DNA from 3 places in the Actinospica sp. genome. Region 3 is predicted to be linked to each of the others. Evidence: riboswitches for the same ligand, from Rfam matches in the RefSeq annotation. Region 3 holds a riboswitch; each other region holds the start of a gene.
The links. A riboswitch is a leader RNA that binds a small molecule or an ion and turns the genes downstream of it on or off. The one in region 3 is predicted to bind cyclic di-AMP.

Region 1 (4,583 bases), on a different contig from region 3:
AGACCGTGTCGTCCGGGTTCGCCAGGGCCCTGAGGTAGGCCAGGGCGTCCTTGACCTCCTTGCGCTCGTAGAAGCGCACGCCGCCGACCACGCGGTAGGGCAGGCCGACCCGGATGAAGCACTCCTCGAACGCACGGGACTGCGCGTTGGTGCGGTAGAAGACGGCCACGTCGCCGGGTTTGGCCAGGCCCTCGTCGGCGAGCCGGTCCACCTCGTTGGCGACGAAGGCGGCCTCGTCGTGCTCGGAGTCCGCGACATACCCGATGATCTGCTCGCCCGCGCCCGAATCGGTCCACAGATTCTTCGCCTTGCGGCCGCGGTTCTTCGCGATCACCGCGTTGGCCGCGGTCAGGATGGTCTGGGTGGAGCGGTAGTTCTGCTCGAGCAGGATGGTCTTGGCGTTCGGGTAGTCGGCCTCGAATTCGAGGATGTTGCGGATCGTCGCGCCGCGGAAGGCGTAGATCGACTGGTCCGCGTCGCCGACCACGCACAGCTCGGCGGGCGGCACCTCCCCGTCCGCGGGGCCGACGAGCTCGCGCACCAGCACGTACTGCGCGTGGTTCGTGTCCTGGTACTCGTCGACCAGCACGTGCCGGAAGCGGCGGCGGTAGCTCTCGGCGACGGCCGGGAAGGCCTGGAAGAGGTTGACCGTCGTCATGATCAGGTCGTCGAAGTCCAGCGCCTTCGCCGCGATCAGCCGGTTCTGGTAGACGCCGTAGACCTCGGCGATCAGCGCCTCGCGGTCCGACTGCGCGGCGTCCCGCGCCGACTCGTGGTCGATGAGCTCGTTCTTGAGCGAGGACACCGCGGCGAGCAGACCGCGCGGGGGATGCCGCTTGACGTCCAGGTCGAGGTCGCGGGCGACCTGCGCCATCAGCCGCCGCGAGTCGTCCGCGTCGTAGATGGTGAAGGACGAGGGCAGCCGCAGGTGCTCGTGCTCGCGTCGCAGGATCCGCACACAGGCGGAGTGGAAGGTGGAGACCCACATCATCCGGGCCCGCGGGCCGATCAGCGCCTCCACCCGCTCGCGCATCTCGGCGGCGGCCTTGTTGGTGAAGGTGATGGCCAGGATCTCGCCGGGGTGCACACCGCGCTCGCCGAGCAGATAGGCGATCCGGTTGGTGAGCACCCGGGTCTTGCCGGAGCCGGCGCCGGCGACGATCAGCAGCGGCGATCCCGCGTGCACGACGGCCTCGCGCTGGGCGGGGTTGAGGCCGTCCAGCATCGCGTTCAGGTCCCGCGGCGCCACCGGAGCGGGCCGGGCGGGGGCCTTCGCCGACGAGGGCAGATCCCCCCGCTCCTCCTCGCGGCGGGCCGGGCGGCCGAGGCCGGGCAGCACGGACCCTGCCTGGTGCCGCGCGGGGGCGGGCGGCTTGGGCAGGTCGAACAGGGGGGTCTCGTAACCGCTCATCGGACCCGAGTCTAGAACCGTCCGCCGACAATCGCGGTCCCCGTGAGTTCGGTCACAGGCCGTGCGGGCGCGGACGGTCCGGCGGCGTGATTTGCATTACGGTTGAATAACGAGAACGTCTGATCCCAGGGGATGCATGAGCGAGCGCGAGGACGAGGCACGAGACGAGCAGGAAACCCTGGCAAAGAAGCCGCGACTGAATCTGACCACCAGTCAGGTCGCGGCTTCTGCGTTGGCGGCCTGCTCCGCCTCGGTCGTCGCCTCGTACCTCGGTGTGGCGGGCACGGTCATCGGGGCCGCGGTCGGTTCGGTGGTCGCGACCACGGGCGCGGCGATCTGGGGGCACGTGTTCCGCACCGGCGGGCACAAGATCAAGCAGACGCTGCTGGTGAACGGCGAGTTCATCGAGGTCGAGGTCGACGAGGAGGCGGCCGGGGGCGAGACCGCCGAGGAGTCCGACGCGACCGCGAAGGTCCCCGCCGGACGTTTCTACGGTGCGAACGCGGCGGAGCCGTGGACCCCCAAGGAGGCCACGGCCGAGACCCGGGTCATCCGCGAGGACACGAAGCTGATCCTGCCGCCGGGCATCGACGCCGAGCGGACTCAGCTGATCGCGCCCGCCGAGGCGGCCGAGAAGCCGTCTCGCCTCGCGCGGATCCTCAGATACCGCAAGCCGATGGGCATCGCCGCCGCGATCGTCGCCGTGTTCAGCGTGGCGATCGTCGTCGGCATCTTCGCCGGCGCCCCGGTGCGCAGCGCGGGCTCGTCCACCACGCCGTCCACCACCACGACGACCACCGTGACCGAGACGACGCACGGCGCGGCGAACGACGGCTCGTCGGCGTCCGCGGACTCGACGGGGTCGAAGAGCTCCGGTGCCACGGCGTCGTCCTCGGCATCGTCGTCGAATTCTGCGACGTCCTCGGCGAGCCCCTCGACGTCCCCGAGCGCCGCCGGGTCGACCAAGTCCACCGGCACGGCCTCCGGCTCGCCGCAGGCAGGCGGCGCGACGAGCACCGGCTCCCCCTGACGAACCCGGACCGCGACAGCGTGTTGACCGGCGGGTATCAGAGCGTGCACACTATCCGGGCCTCATGAGAATGAGAGCCTTCGAGATCTTGCCGACAGCCCGTCGGCAAGATCTCTCCCCCGTGGAGCATCACGAAACGGCTCGGCCACCGAGCCGTTTCGTCCGTTTCGCCCACCCGGCAAAACGGTCAGAGCACGCCAGACGCGCACTATTCTCCGGGTCCCGTCGGCTCGCGAATGGCCACGGATCGATCACGACACGGGCAAAGAGACGTTAAAGAGCGGGGCCGAAAAATCGAAGCCCCGCAACCGGATCGCTAGAGTCCACACCCAGATACCGCCCCACGCGGGGTCGCCAGACCCCCGGCGGATATCCGCGCCGAGTCCAATCGGCGGGCCCCACCACCGGGCCGTGCACCGCGAACACCGCGGGACGCGGACGGAACGGGACCGCCGCGGAGCCGGGGACCCACCCGCAAGCACCGGGGTGAATCACCGCGCCCGACCGGTTCGCAGCCGCGAACCGCGAAGGCAAGGTGTAGGGCGACTTTTCCCGCCCGAACCCGTCAGCTAACCCGGTAGGCGCCACCGGAAGAGGAACGCATGCCGTCTCATCGCGCCCCGAAACTCTCGACGCGAAAGGCCTCGGCTGTAGCCCTGGTCGGCGTAGCCGCCGGCTCCACCCTGCTGATGCAGGGCAGCGCGCACGCCGAGACCCTGACGCAGGCCAAGGCCGATTACAACCAGAAGATGCAGCAGTCGGAGGCCGCCACCGAGGCCTACAACGCCGCCACCGAGCAGGCCGCGACGCTGCAGACGAAGGTGAACGCCCTCCAGGCGCAGATCTCCAGCGCCACCGCCGAGATGAGCTCGCTGCAGCGCACGATGGGCCTGCAGGCCGCACAGCAGTACGAGAGCGCCGGGATGTCCTCGACCCTGGAACTCGCGCTGGAGTCCAGCCCGGAGACCTACCTCAACAAGGCGCTGGCCAGCAACGAGATCTCGCAGAAGGAAGCCCAGCTGCTCAAGGAGCTGGCCACCGCCAAGTCGCAGGTCGCCGCCGACCAGAAGCTCGCCCAGACGGAGCTGACCCAGCAGCAGGCGGCCGTGAACACGGCGAAGAAGCAGAAGACCTCCGCGCTGTCCGCGACCGCCCAGGCGAAGTCCGTGATCAGCACCCTGAGCGCGGCGCAGCAGCAGACGATCGTCTCCGGCGGCGGCAGCACGTCGAACACCGTGACGGCGGTCGCCCCGAACTCCCGCGCCGCGATAGCCGTGGCGTACGCGAAGTCGAAGCTCGGTGACGAGTACGTCTACGCCGCCTCCGGCCCCTCCACGTTCGACTGCTCCGGACTGACGATGGAGGCGTGGGCCGCCGCGGGCGTCTCGCTGCCGCACAACGCCGCCGAGCAGATGAGCGTCACGACGTCCGTCAGCGAGTCCTCCGCCGAGCCCGGCGACCTGGTCTTCTTCTTCGACAGCCCCGGCTACGTCGGCCACGTCGGCATCTACATCGGTGACGGCATGGTCATCGACGCACCGCACACCGGAGCGACGGTCCGCGAGATCTCGCTGTCCAACATCGGCATGCAGGTCGCCGGCTTCGGCCGCCCGTAGCCTCCTGCCACGCAAGAACACCTCAGGCCATGTGACCTGGCGGCGTTCTCTACCCCCTCCCCCTCGTGAGGGCGCTGCCATCGAGCGCCCGGATCGCCGGGGCGACGTGAGCCGCAACCTCTCCCCCTTGTGCGGCAAGCGGAGCCCAACCCACCGGCGATCCGGGCGCTAATACTTTTCCCCGGACCTCGACCTCGGCCTAGATCTCGGACTGGATCTCGGCCTGGATCTCGACCTAGAGCGCCGCGGCGCCCTCCGAGCTCGCGTGCATGAAGCTGTTCCACAGTCGCGCGTACGGTCCGTCCGCGGCGAGCAGGTCGTCGTGCGTGCCGTCCTCGACGATGAGGCCGCCGTCGAGGACGAGGATGCGGTCGGCGCGGGCCGCGGTGGTGAGGCGGTGCGCGACGACGAGGGTGGTGCGGGCGCGGGAGACCTCGTCCATGGCGCGGGTCACGGCCGCCTCGCTGGCCAGGTCGAGGGACGCGGTCGCCTCGTCGAGCAGCAGGATGTCCGGGTCCACGAGGTA
Region 2 (4,583 bases), on a different contig from region 3:
CCGAGCAGGCGATGCGCGGGGAGTTGGACTTCGCCGCGTCGCTCAAGGCGCGGGTCGCGCTGCTCGAGGGCCTTTCCGACGAGGTGTTCGCCAAGGTCCGCGCGGAGGTGCGCTACACGCCCGGCGCGCGCACGCTGGTGCGCACCCTGCAGCGGCTCGGCTTCCAGGTGGGCATCGTGTCCGGCGGATTCACGCAGATCACCGACCTGCTCGCGGCTGATCTGGAGCTGGACTACGCGGCGGCGAACACCCTCGAGGTGGTGGACGGCAGGCTGACCGGCCGCGTCGTCGGCCCGATCGTCGACCGGGCCGGCAAGGCGGCCGCGCTGTACGGCTTCGCCGAGGCCGCGGGGGTCCCGCTGTCCGAGACGGTGGCCATCGGCGACGGCGCGAACGACCTCGACATGCTGGCCGCGGCCGGCCTCGGCGTGGCGTTCAACGCGAAGCCGGTCGTGCGCGCCCAGGCGGACACGGCGGTCAACGTCCCGTTCCTGGACACGATCCTGTTCCTGCTCGGCATCCCGGGCGACGAGATCGCGGAACTGACCGGGGACTCGGAGCTCTCCTAGCCGCGCCCGGCGGCCGCTCGGCGGCGAGCGGCCTCAGCCGTTGTGCGAGGCCCAGATCGCGACGAAGACGAGGACGCCGAAGATCGCGAGCATGCCGAGGCTGACGTAGAGCGCCTGCCGGTGGCCGGCCGAGCGGGTGGTCTCGCGCCAGGCGCGCGGCGGCCACTCCTGCTCGACGGCGTCCGACGGGGTCTCGGGAGTCTGGTCCTGGTCCTGCACGTCCATGCGGGCCATGGTGCCACCCGTCCCCCGGTCGGCTGCGCCCGGGGTCACATCTCCTGTTCGGCGAGGTGCTCGAGCACCGGCAGCGCGGCCCGCAGCGCCGCGTACTCGGCGGGGGCGAGGCGGGAGACGCCCTCGGCCAGGGCTGCGTTGCGCTCGGTGCGCAGGCCCTCGAGGAACTCGCGGCCGAGGTCGGTGATGCTCAGCAGGAAGGAGCGGCCGTCCTGGGGGTCGCCGACGCGGTTGAGCAGTCCGGTCTCGACCAGGCCGGAGACGGTGCGGGTCATCGAGGGGGCGGCGACGCGTTCGCGGTTGGCGAGTTCGCCGAGCCGGATCGGGCCGACCTTCTCCACCGCGACGAGCGCGGAGGTCTGGGAGAACGTCAGATTGCCGGAGGTGCGCTGGACCATCCGGCGGTGCAGGCGGCCGATGGCCACCCGGAGCCGGGCGATCTCCTGCGGATCGGCGGCGTTGGGATCCCCGGGGGCGGACTCGGTATCGGCGTTCACGGCACCAGGTTAACCGCAGGGGGCTGCAAAGCGTCCGCTAGACGAGCCTCAAGACCCTTACCAGACGGTCGCGGACGGCAGTCGCCCATCCACTGTTGGTTAGCCGGATCTCACGCCGAGTCAAGCTTGTGGCAACTTCGAGACGAATCGGTGACATGCGCCGGGTCGATCTGTTAGGTTCTGGCCTCAGCGCAGCCGGCGGACGTCGCGAACCCGCGACACCGGACGCGCCCGCCGAGTCCCCGCGAGGGGAGCCGGGGACCCAACTCACCAGGTCCAGGCCTGGGAATCCCCGGGGTGAATCGGCCGCGTCCCACCCATCGGGGCAAGGCCGTAGGGCGACCTTCTTCCGCCCGAACCCGTCAGCTAACCCGGTAGGCGGCCGAAGGAGAGGGCCGTTCAACCGACCGTGGGCAGTCACAGCGCCAAACACAGCCGCAAATCGCCGATCGTCCGTTCCGACGCCAGCCAGTCCTGGACCCGGAAGTACCCGGCGATAACCGTCGCGGCACTCGCGGGAACCGTGGTCGGCGCGCCGGGCGGCGTGGCCGCGGCGATGACGATCAGCGGGCACGCTCCGAGCAGCGCCCCCCACCCGGCGACCGCGGACGCGGTGCCGGTCCAGGCCACGACGGCGAGCGCGCAGCCCAGCGCCGCGCAGACCACGACGGTGCCTAAGGCGACCTCGGTGAAGATATCCGCCTCGGCGAAGGCCTCCGCCAGCGCCTCGGCGTCGGCGTCCGCCTCGGCTTCCGCCTCCGCGTCGGCCAGCGCGAGCGCGAGTGCGAAGGCCTCGGCGAGCCCGACGTCCTCGAACCCGTACGCGTCGGTCACCTGGGGCCAGCTCGAGCCGGTGGCCGAGTACGGATCGCAGAACACGTTCACGCCGAGCACCGACCAGTGGGAGAACGCCCGGGCGATAGTCCAGGTGGCCGAGAAGCGCGGCATGCCGCTGTACGCGGCGGTCGTCGCCGTGGCCACCTCGATACAGGAGTCCCAGCTGATCAACCTCACCTCCGCGACCAACGCGGACTCGGTGGGCCTGTTCCAGCAGCGGCCCTCGCAGGGCTGGGGCACCTACGACGAGCTGACCACCCCCTCGTACGCCGCGAACGCCTTCCTGGCCGCGCTCGAGGCGGACGCGCCGGACTACCAGAGCATCTACCTCTGGGAGGCCGCGCAGGACGTGCAGCGCTCCGGGTATCCGACCGCTTACGCACAGTGGCAGAAGCAGGCCACGACGATGGTGTACGACATCGTCAACGGGCAGGCGCCCAGCTGACCGAACCGCCGGAAACTCATGAATTTCTCGGCAGAGCGTGGCCCATCGGTCACGCTCTGTCCGTTTTGCATACGATTTGTGACAAGTCGCGACAAGGTATGTATGGTCGTTTCTTGTGCGACCGGCTGACGCCGTGGAATCCGTCCGGCACCGGTCGCACCCGCCGAGTCCCCGCGAGGGGAGCCGGGGACCCAATGTTCGCCGCGTCGCAGCGGTGGTCCCCGGGGTGAATCGGTCCCTGGGTGCACATCGTGATCAGAGTATGACTCCACGTGCATGAAGGACCGTAGGGCGAACCTCACCTTCCGCCCGAACCCGACAGCTAACCCGGTAGGCGGCCGAAGGAGAGGCTGTCTACACCCGTGTCGTTCCGTCATGCCCGCGCGCTCAAGCGCGTCAAGATCCACCACGTCCCCGCGATCGGTCTGGCGCTCGCCGCCACGGCCCTCACCATCGCCACCCCGCTCACCGCCTCCGCGGACTCGACGCGGCACACCGCCGCGTCCTCCGTGAAGAGCGTCGTCGCGCAGCATGCGACGGCCGCCAAGAAGAGCTCGGCCGCCGCCAAGACGAGCACCGCCGCGAAGAGCACCGCGGCCGCGGCCAAGACCTCCGCGACCACGAGCAACGCGTCCAAGTCCACCGCGTCCAAGCCCACCGCGGCGAAGACCACCACGACGAGCACCGCGGCCAAGAGCACGGCCGCGGCCGCGGCCCCCGCGGCGAAGAGCGCGACGACGGTGTCTTCGAAGCCTTACGCGGGCGTGGGCTACTCGGACCTCGAGCCGACCGGCATCGAGGGCTCGCAGCAGCGCTTCAGCCCGGACTCCGACCAGTGGAACAACGCCACCTCGATCGTGCAGGCCGCCAAGGACCTGAACATGTCGGCGTACGCCGCGACCATAGCCGTGGCCACGGCCATGCAGGAGTCCTCGCTGCACAACCTGACCACCGCGACAAACGCCGACTCGCTGGGCCTTTTCCAGCAGCGTCCGTCGATGGGCTGGGGCTCCGCGTCCGAGCTGACCGACCCGGCGTACGCGTCGAAGGCGTTCCTCAGGGAACTGCCGTCGGACTACCAGAACATGAACCTGTCCGACGCCGCGCAGTCCGTGCAGCGCTCCTTCGACGGCTCGCTGTACTCGCAGTGGGAGAGTCAGGCCGCGTACATGGTGCACACCATCGCGAACTCCTGATCCCCTTCTCCCCCGCACACCGGGCTCCGCGGCCGCCGCGGAGCCCGGTTCTTTAACCTCCTCATAGCGACTAAGTGCAGCTCAGTGCGCTAGTCTCCCGGTCATGGCAGATTGGGAGTTGCGCCCCGCCGAAGATGCGGACGTTGAGCCGATCGCGGAGTTACGCGCGGTGACGATGCGTGCGGATCTCGAGCGGATCGGCCGCTTCGACCCCGATCGCGTGCGCCAGCGGCTACGCAACGGATTCGCCGCCGAGCACACCTGGGTGATCGAGGTCGAGGGCGAGTTCGCCGGCTGTATCGCGCTTCGTCCGGATATCGACGCACACTGGCTCGAGCACTTCTATCTGGACCCGCGCCGGCAGGGCAAGGGCATCGGCTCGGCCGTGCTCAGCAGGCTGCTCGAGCGCTGCGACCGCGAACACCTCGTCGTCCGCGTCAATGTCCTGCACGGGAGCCCGGCGCGACGGCTGTACGAGCGGCATGGATTCACCGTCGTCACCGAGACTCCCGTGGACATCTTCATGCTGCGTACGCCCCGCTGATCAGCGTTCGTACACCAAGGCGCCGCCGACGTACGTGGCGGCCACGCGCGTCTCGTGGATCGCCCCGCTCGGCCCGTCGAAGGGGTCGCGGTCGAGTACGGCCAGGTCGGCGAGCATCCCGGGGGCGATGCGCCCGGTGTTGTCGAGATGGTTCACGTACGCGGTCCCCGCGGTGTAGGCCGTGAGCGCTTCGCTGAGGCTGAGCCGCTGATCCGGGGTGAGCGGCGCGCCGCCCTCGCCGGGCGTGACCCGGTTGACCGC
Region 3 (4,583 bases):
GACCTTGGCTGCCAACTAGGGTTTCAGGGTAGCCGCAACGGCGCACCCTCGCAGACAGACGCTCACCCGCCCCGGCCCGGTTTCCGGCGTTGGGCCGACCGGGTTCCCGGAGTTGTCCGAGTCTTCTCTAGGCGTACAACGGGAATCGTGCGACGAGCTCGGCGACCTCGTCGGCCAGCGCGGGCTCCGGACTGCGCACCGCGCGGGCGACGAGGTTGGCGATCACCTTCATCTCCTGCTCGCGCATGCCCTGGGTCGTCACCGCCGCGGTGCCGACCCGGATGCCCGAGGAGAGCATCGGCTTGGCGGTGTCGTACGGGATGGCGTTGCGGTTGAGGATGATGCCCGCCCGCTCGCAGCGCTGCTCGGCCTCGCGCCCGTTGACGCCGCGGCCGGCGGCGATATGGATGCCGCGCAGGTCCAGCAGGGCCAGGTGGGTGTCCGTCCCGCCGCTCACCGGCCGCATGCCCTCCTCGGCCAGCGCCGAGGTGAGCGCCTGGCAGTTGACCACGACCTGCTTGCTGTACGCGGCGAACTCGGGCGTGGCCGCCTCGCCGAAGGCCACCGCCTTGGCCGCTACCGCGTGCATCAGCGGACCACCCTGCGCGAAGGGGAACACGGCGCGGTCGATCGCGTCGGCCAGTCCGGCCTTGCACAGGATCGCGCCGCCGCGGGGACCGCGCAGTGTCTTATGCGTGGCGATGGTCACCACGTCGGCGTACGGCACCGGCGAGGGCACCGCTCCCCCGGCGACCAGGCCGGCGATGTGCGCGGCGTCCACCAGGAGATAGGCGCCCACCTCGTCCGCGATCCGCCGGAAGGCGGCGAAGTCGATCAGCCGGGGGTACGCGGTGGCGCCGCAGATGATCAGCCGCGGCCGGTGCGCCCGGGCCAGCTCGTGCACCCGGTCGTAGTCGATCAGCTCGTTGTCCTCGCGCACGGGGTAGCCGATGGCCTGGAACCAGGTGCCGGAGAAGTTGCCCGGCGAGCCGTGGGTGAGGTGCCCGCCGTGCGGCAGGGCCATCGCCAGCACGCGGTCGCCGGGATGCAGCAGCGCCGCGTAGACCGCGAGGTTGGCCGAGGCGCCGGAGTGCGGCTGGACGTTGGCGTGCTCGGCGCCGAACAGCTCCCTGGCCCGCTCGATCGCGAGCCGCTCGGCCCGGTCCACCTCGGCGCAGCCGCCGTAGTAGCGCCGGCCGGGGTAGCCCTCGGCGTATTTGTTGGAGAGCACGGAGCCGAGCGCGGCCAGCACCGCGGGCGAGGTCGGGTTCTCACTCGCGATCAGCTGGAGGCTGCCCCGCTGGCGTTCCAGCTCGTCCAGGACGATGCCGGCCACCTGCGGGTCCGTGCGGACCAGGGCGGCGAAGTCCGGACCGTAGAAGGGCGCCGCGGCGTGCGGCGTCGCGTGGGCGGGAGCGGCGACGGCGGCCATCAGGACCACGCTCCTAGGGAGGGAAACCGGGGGATCCGTGCGGTTACCAGTCCACAGTAGGTGCGGTTCCGGGATCTGGCACTAGGACGGGGCCGAGGATCTCGCGTGTCTGCTTCACGGCGGGCTCACGAACCGCCGCGCGCGCCGGGTGACCGGACGATCGCTCTCCGGACACGCCGAAAGAGTCACACTACTTGTCAGGCATTACCGATACACTCTCCGTGATAAATGATGATTAATTTGATACGTAGAGTTATATTGTTATCACTGCCAGTTGATGTGATCCTGCCCACGTACGTTTAATTTGAAATCCTGCTGAAGAACTGTTTACCGTCGAAGACGCCCGGCATACCGGGCACCGTGATCGAGAACGCCTAATCCAGCCCTCCGATCACGGCAACCAAAACCCTTGAGGGCTGGAGCGGAGGAACCAAACTTCGCCGGGGCGACGGGAGATTCTCCGTTCGCAACGGCTCGGGGTGAATCCGACCGGGGACTGTGGTCTTCGGAGGTAGGGCTACTTTCCGGCCCGAATCCGACAGCTCACTTCGCAGGCGTGGGAGAGGAAAACGACTTCAGCATGCCCAAGCACGCTCTTGCCTCCAAGTCCTTCACCCGCCGCGCCGTAGCCACCGCCGCCATCGCCGGCGCCGCGATCGCCATTCCGGTCGCCCTGGCCGGCACCGCGTCCGCCGACTCCGTGAACTGGACCGCCATCGCGAACTGCGAGTCCTCCGGCAACTGGGCCGCGGACACCGGCAACGGCTTCTACGGCGGCCTGCAGTTCACCCAGTCCACCTGGGACGCCTACGGCGGCGACCAGTACGCCGCGTCCGCCAACCTGGCCTCCGAGGCCGACCAGATCACCGTGGCCGAGGCCGTCCTGGCCGGCCAGGGCATCGGCGCGTGGCCGGTGTGCGGCGCCAACGCGGGCAGCTCCACCACCTACACCGGCACCAACACCTCGGGCTCGTCCTCCTCGGACAGCTCCAGCTCCTCGAGCACCTCGTCGTCCACGGACACGAGCTCCACCCCGTCCACCTCGGACAACAGCTCGTCCACCTCGAGCAACACCAGCTCCTCGGACTCGAGCTCCACCCCGGCCGCCTCGTCCTCCTCCTCGAGCTCCAGCTCGAAGAGCGGCAGCTACACCGTGCAGTCCGGCGACACCCTCTCGGGCATCGCCGCCAAGGAGGGCGTCTCCGACTGGCACTCGCTGTACACCAACAACGAGTCGACCATCGGCTCGAACCCGAACCTGATCTTCCCGGGCCAGGTCCTCAACCTCGGCTGAGGTTAAGCAATAACCCGAAATCCCGGACGCATTCGCTGCGTCCGGGATTTCGGCCTGCCTGAATAAAAGAATTCAGCGCGTCAGATTCGTGGCCACCTTGGCGATCTCCTCGAAAGTGAGCGCGCCCTCTCTGAGCAGTTTCGGCGCCTCGCCGGTGAGATCCACGATCGAGGAGGGCACATTGTCCGCGGTCTGTCCGCCGTCCAGGTACACGTCCACGGCGGTGCCGAGCTGATCCTGCGCCTCGGAGGCGGTGGTCGCCGGCGCGTGCCCGGTCTTGTTCGCCGAGGAGACCCCGAGCGGGCCGGTCTGCATCAGCAGTTCGATGGCCACCGGGTGCAGCGGCATCCGCAGCGCGACGGTGCCGCGCGCGTCGCCGAGGTCCCATTGCAGCGACGGCTGGTGCCGCGCCACGATGGTCAGCGCGCCCGGCCAGAACGCGTCCACCAGGTCCCAGCCGTTCTCCGGGAACTTCGACACCAGGCCGTGCAGCGTGCTCGGCGAACCGACCAGCACCGGCACCGGCATGTCCCGGCCGCGGCCCTTGGCCGCCAGCAGCGCGGCGATCCCGCTGCTGGAGAAGGCATCGGCGCCGATGCCGTACACGGTGTCGGTCGGCAGCACGATCAGGTCACTCCGGCGGATCGTCGAGGCGGCCTCGCGCAGGCCGACCGCCCGCTGGTCCGGTTCGGCGCAGTCGTAGCGGCGGCTCACGGTACTCACAGCCTCCAGGAATCGAGGAAGTAATTTCGCACCTGACGTCGAGTCAGGTCAATTGCGGGGACCGTCCTTACGGGCGGTGAAGAATCGCGGTCGGCCGGTCAGGTCGCGGTGGTCGCCCGCCTCCACCCAGCCGTACTCCTCCAGGAAGATCCGCTGCACCGCGCCGCCCTGCTGATCCGAGTGCTCCACGGCCAGCCAGCGCCCGGCCTGCAGCAGACGGTGCGCGGCCCGCTCGAGCGCGCGGATCATGTCGAGCCCGTCCTCGCCGGAGAACAGCGCCAGCTGCGGATCGTACTCGCGGGCCTCGGGTGCCACGTACTCCCACTCGGTCAGCGGGATGTACGGCGGGTTCGTGATGACCAGGTCCACCTGGCCGTCCAGCTCGGGCAGGGCCGTGCGCGCGTCCGCCTGATGCAGGATCACCCGGCTGTCGGCCACGTTCTGCCTGGTCCACACCAGCGCCTCGTCGGACAGCTCCACCGCGTGCACCTGGGCCCGCGGCACCTCCTGCGCTATGGCCAGCGCGATCGCGCCGGATCCCGAGCACAGGTCCACGATCAGCGGTTCGGCGATGTCCAGCTCGCGCAGCCGGTCGATCGCCCAGCCGACCATGACCTCGGTCTCCGGCCGCGGCACGAACACCCCGGGGCCGACGGCCAGCTCGAGGTAGCGGAAGTAGGCGCGGCCGGTGATGTGCTGCAGCGGCTCGCGGTTCTCCCGCCGGGCCACCGCCTCCCAGTAGCGCGCGTCGAAGTCGCCGTCCCGCACGGTGTGCAGCCGGCCGCGGGTCACCCCGTGCGTCCAGGCCGCGAGCTCCTCGGCATCGGCGCGCGGCGAGTCCACCCCGGCCTCGGCCAGCCGCGCGGCGGCGAGCGCGACCTCCGACAGCAGCAGGTTCAGCCCCGGCGGCGTCGCGCGGGTCTCGGAGGGGGTGGTCATCTCCCGCTCAGTCCCCGTTCCCGGCGAGCTTCGCCGCGAGGTCGGCGTCCACGCAGGACTGGATCACCGCGTCCAGGTCCCCGTCCAGCACCTGGTCCAGGTTGTAGGACTTGAATCCGGTGCGATGGTCGGAGAGCCGGTTCTCCGGGAAGTTGTAGGTGCGGATGCGCTCGGAGCGGTCCATCGTGCGGATCT

Region 1: it holds a riboswitch for cyclic di-AMP, as region 3 does, so the genes downstream of both, VG296_RS06825 (C40 family peptidase) here and VG296_RS16250 (transglycosylase family protein) in region 3, are expected to answer to the same signal.
Region 2: it holds a riboswitch for cyclic di-AMP, as region 3 does, so the genes downstream of both, VG296_RS26345 (hypothetical protein) here and VG296_RS16250 (transglycosylase family protein) in region 3, are expected to answer to the same signal.

The regions. Positions count from the first base shown of each region.
Region 1 covers NZ_DASZKT010000043.1:12,971-17,553, reverse strand. Annotated here, with positions in the region: gene pcrA (DNA helicase PcrA) at 1-1,411, opposite strand, end outside; gene VG296_RS06830 (hypothetical protein) at 1,548-2,441, shown strand; cyclic di-AMP (ydaO/yuaA leader) riboswitch at 2,882-3,040, shown strand; gene VG296_RS06825 (C40 family peptidase) at 3,044-4,057, shown strand; gene VG296_RS06820 (ABC transporter ATP-binding protein) at 4,293-4,583, opposite strand, start outside.
Region 2 covers NZ_DASZKT010000230.1:21,311-25,893, reverse strand. Annotated here, with positions in the region: gene serB (phosphoserine phosphatase SerB) at 1-569, shown strand, start outside; gene VG296_RS26365 (hypothetical protein) at 603-794, opposite strand; gene VG296_RS26360 (MarR family winged helix-turn-helix transcriptional regulator) at 839-1,300, opposite strand; cyclic di-AMP (ydaO/yuaA leader) riboswitch at 1,533-1,692, shown strand; gene VG296_RS26355 (hypothetical protein) at 1,718-2,281, opposite strand; gene VG296_RS26350 (hypothetical protein) at 2,247-2,582, shown strand; cyclic di-AMP (ydaO/yuaA leader) riboswitch at 2,734-2,934, shown strand; gene VG296_RS26345 (hypothetical protein) at 2,945-3,778, shown strand; gene VG296_RS26340 (GNAT family N-acetyltransferase) at 3,882-4,322, shown strand; gene VG296_RS26335 (amidohydrolase) at 4,323-4,583, opposite strand, start outside.
Region 3 covers NZ_DASZKT010000129.1:23,989-28,571, forward strand. Annotated here, with positions in the region: gene glyA (serine hydroxymethyltransferase) at 128-1,432, opposite strand; cyclic di-AMP (ydaO/yuaA leader) riboswitch at 1,795-2,004, shown strand; gene VG296_RS16250 (transglycosylase family protein) at 2,013-2,726, shown strand; gene VG296_RS16255 (L-threonylcarbamoyladenylate synthase) at 2,799-3,440, opposite strand; gene prmC (peptide chain release factor N(5)-glutamine methyltransferase) at 3,498-4,349, opposite strand; gene prfA (peptide chain release factor 1) at 4,396-4,583, opposite strand, start outside.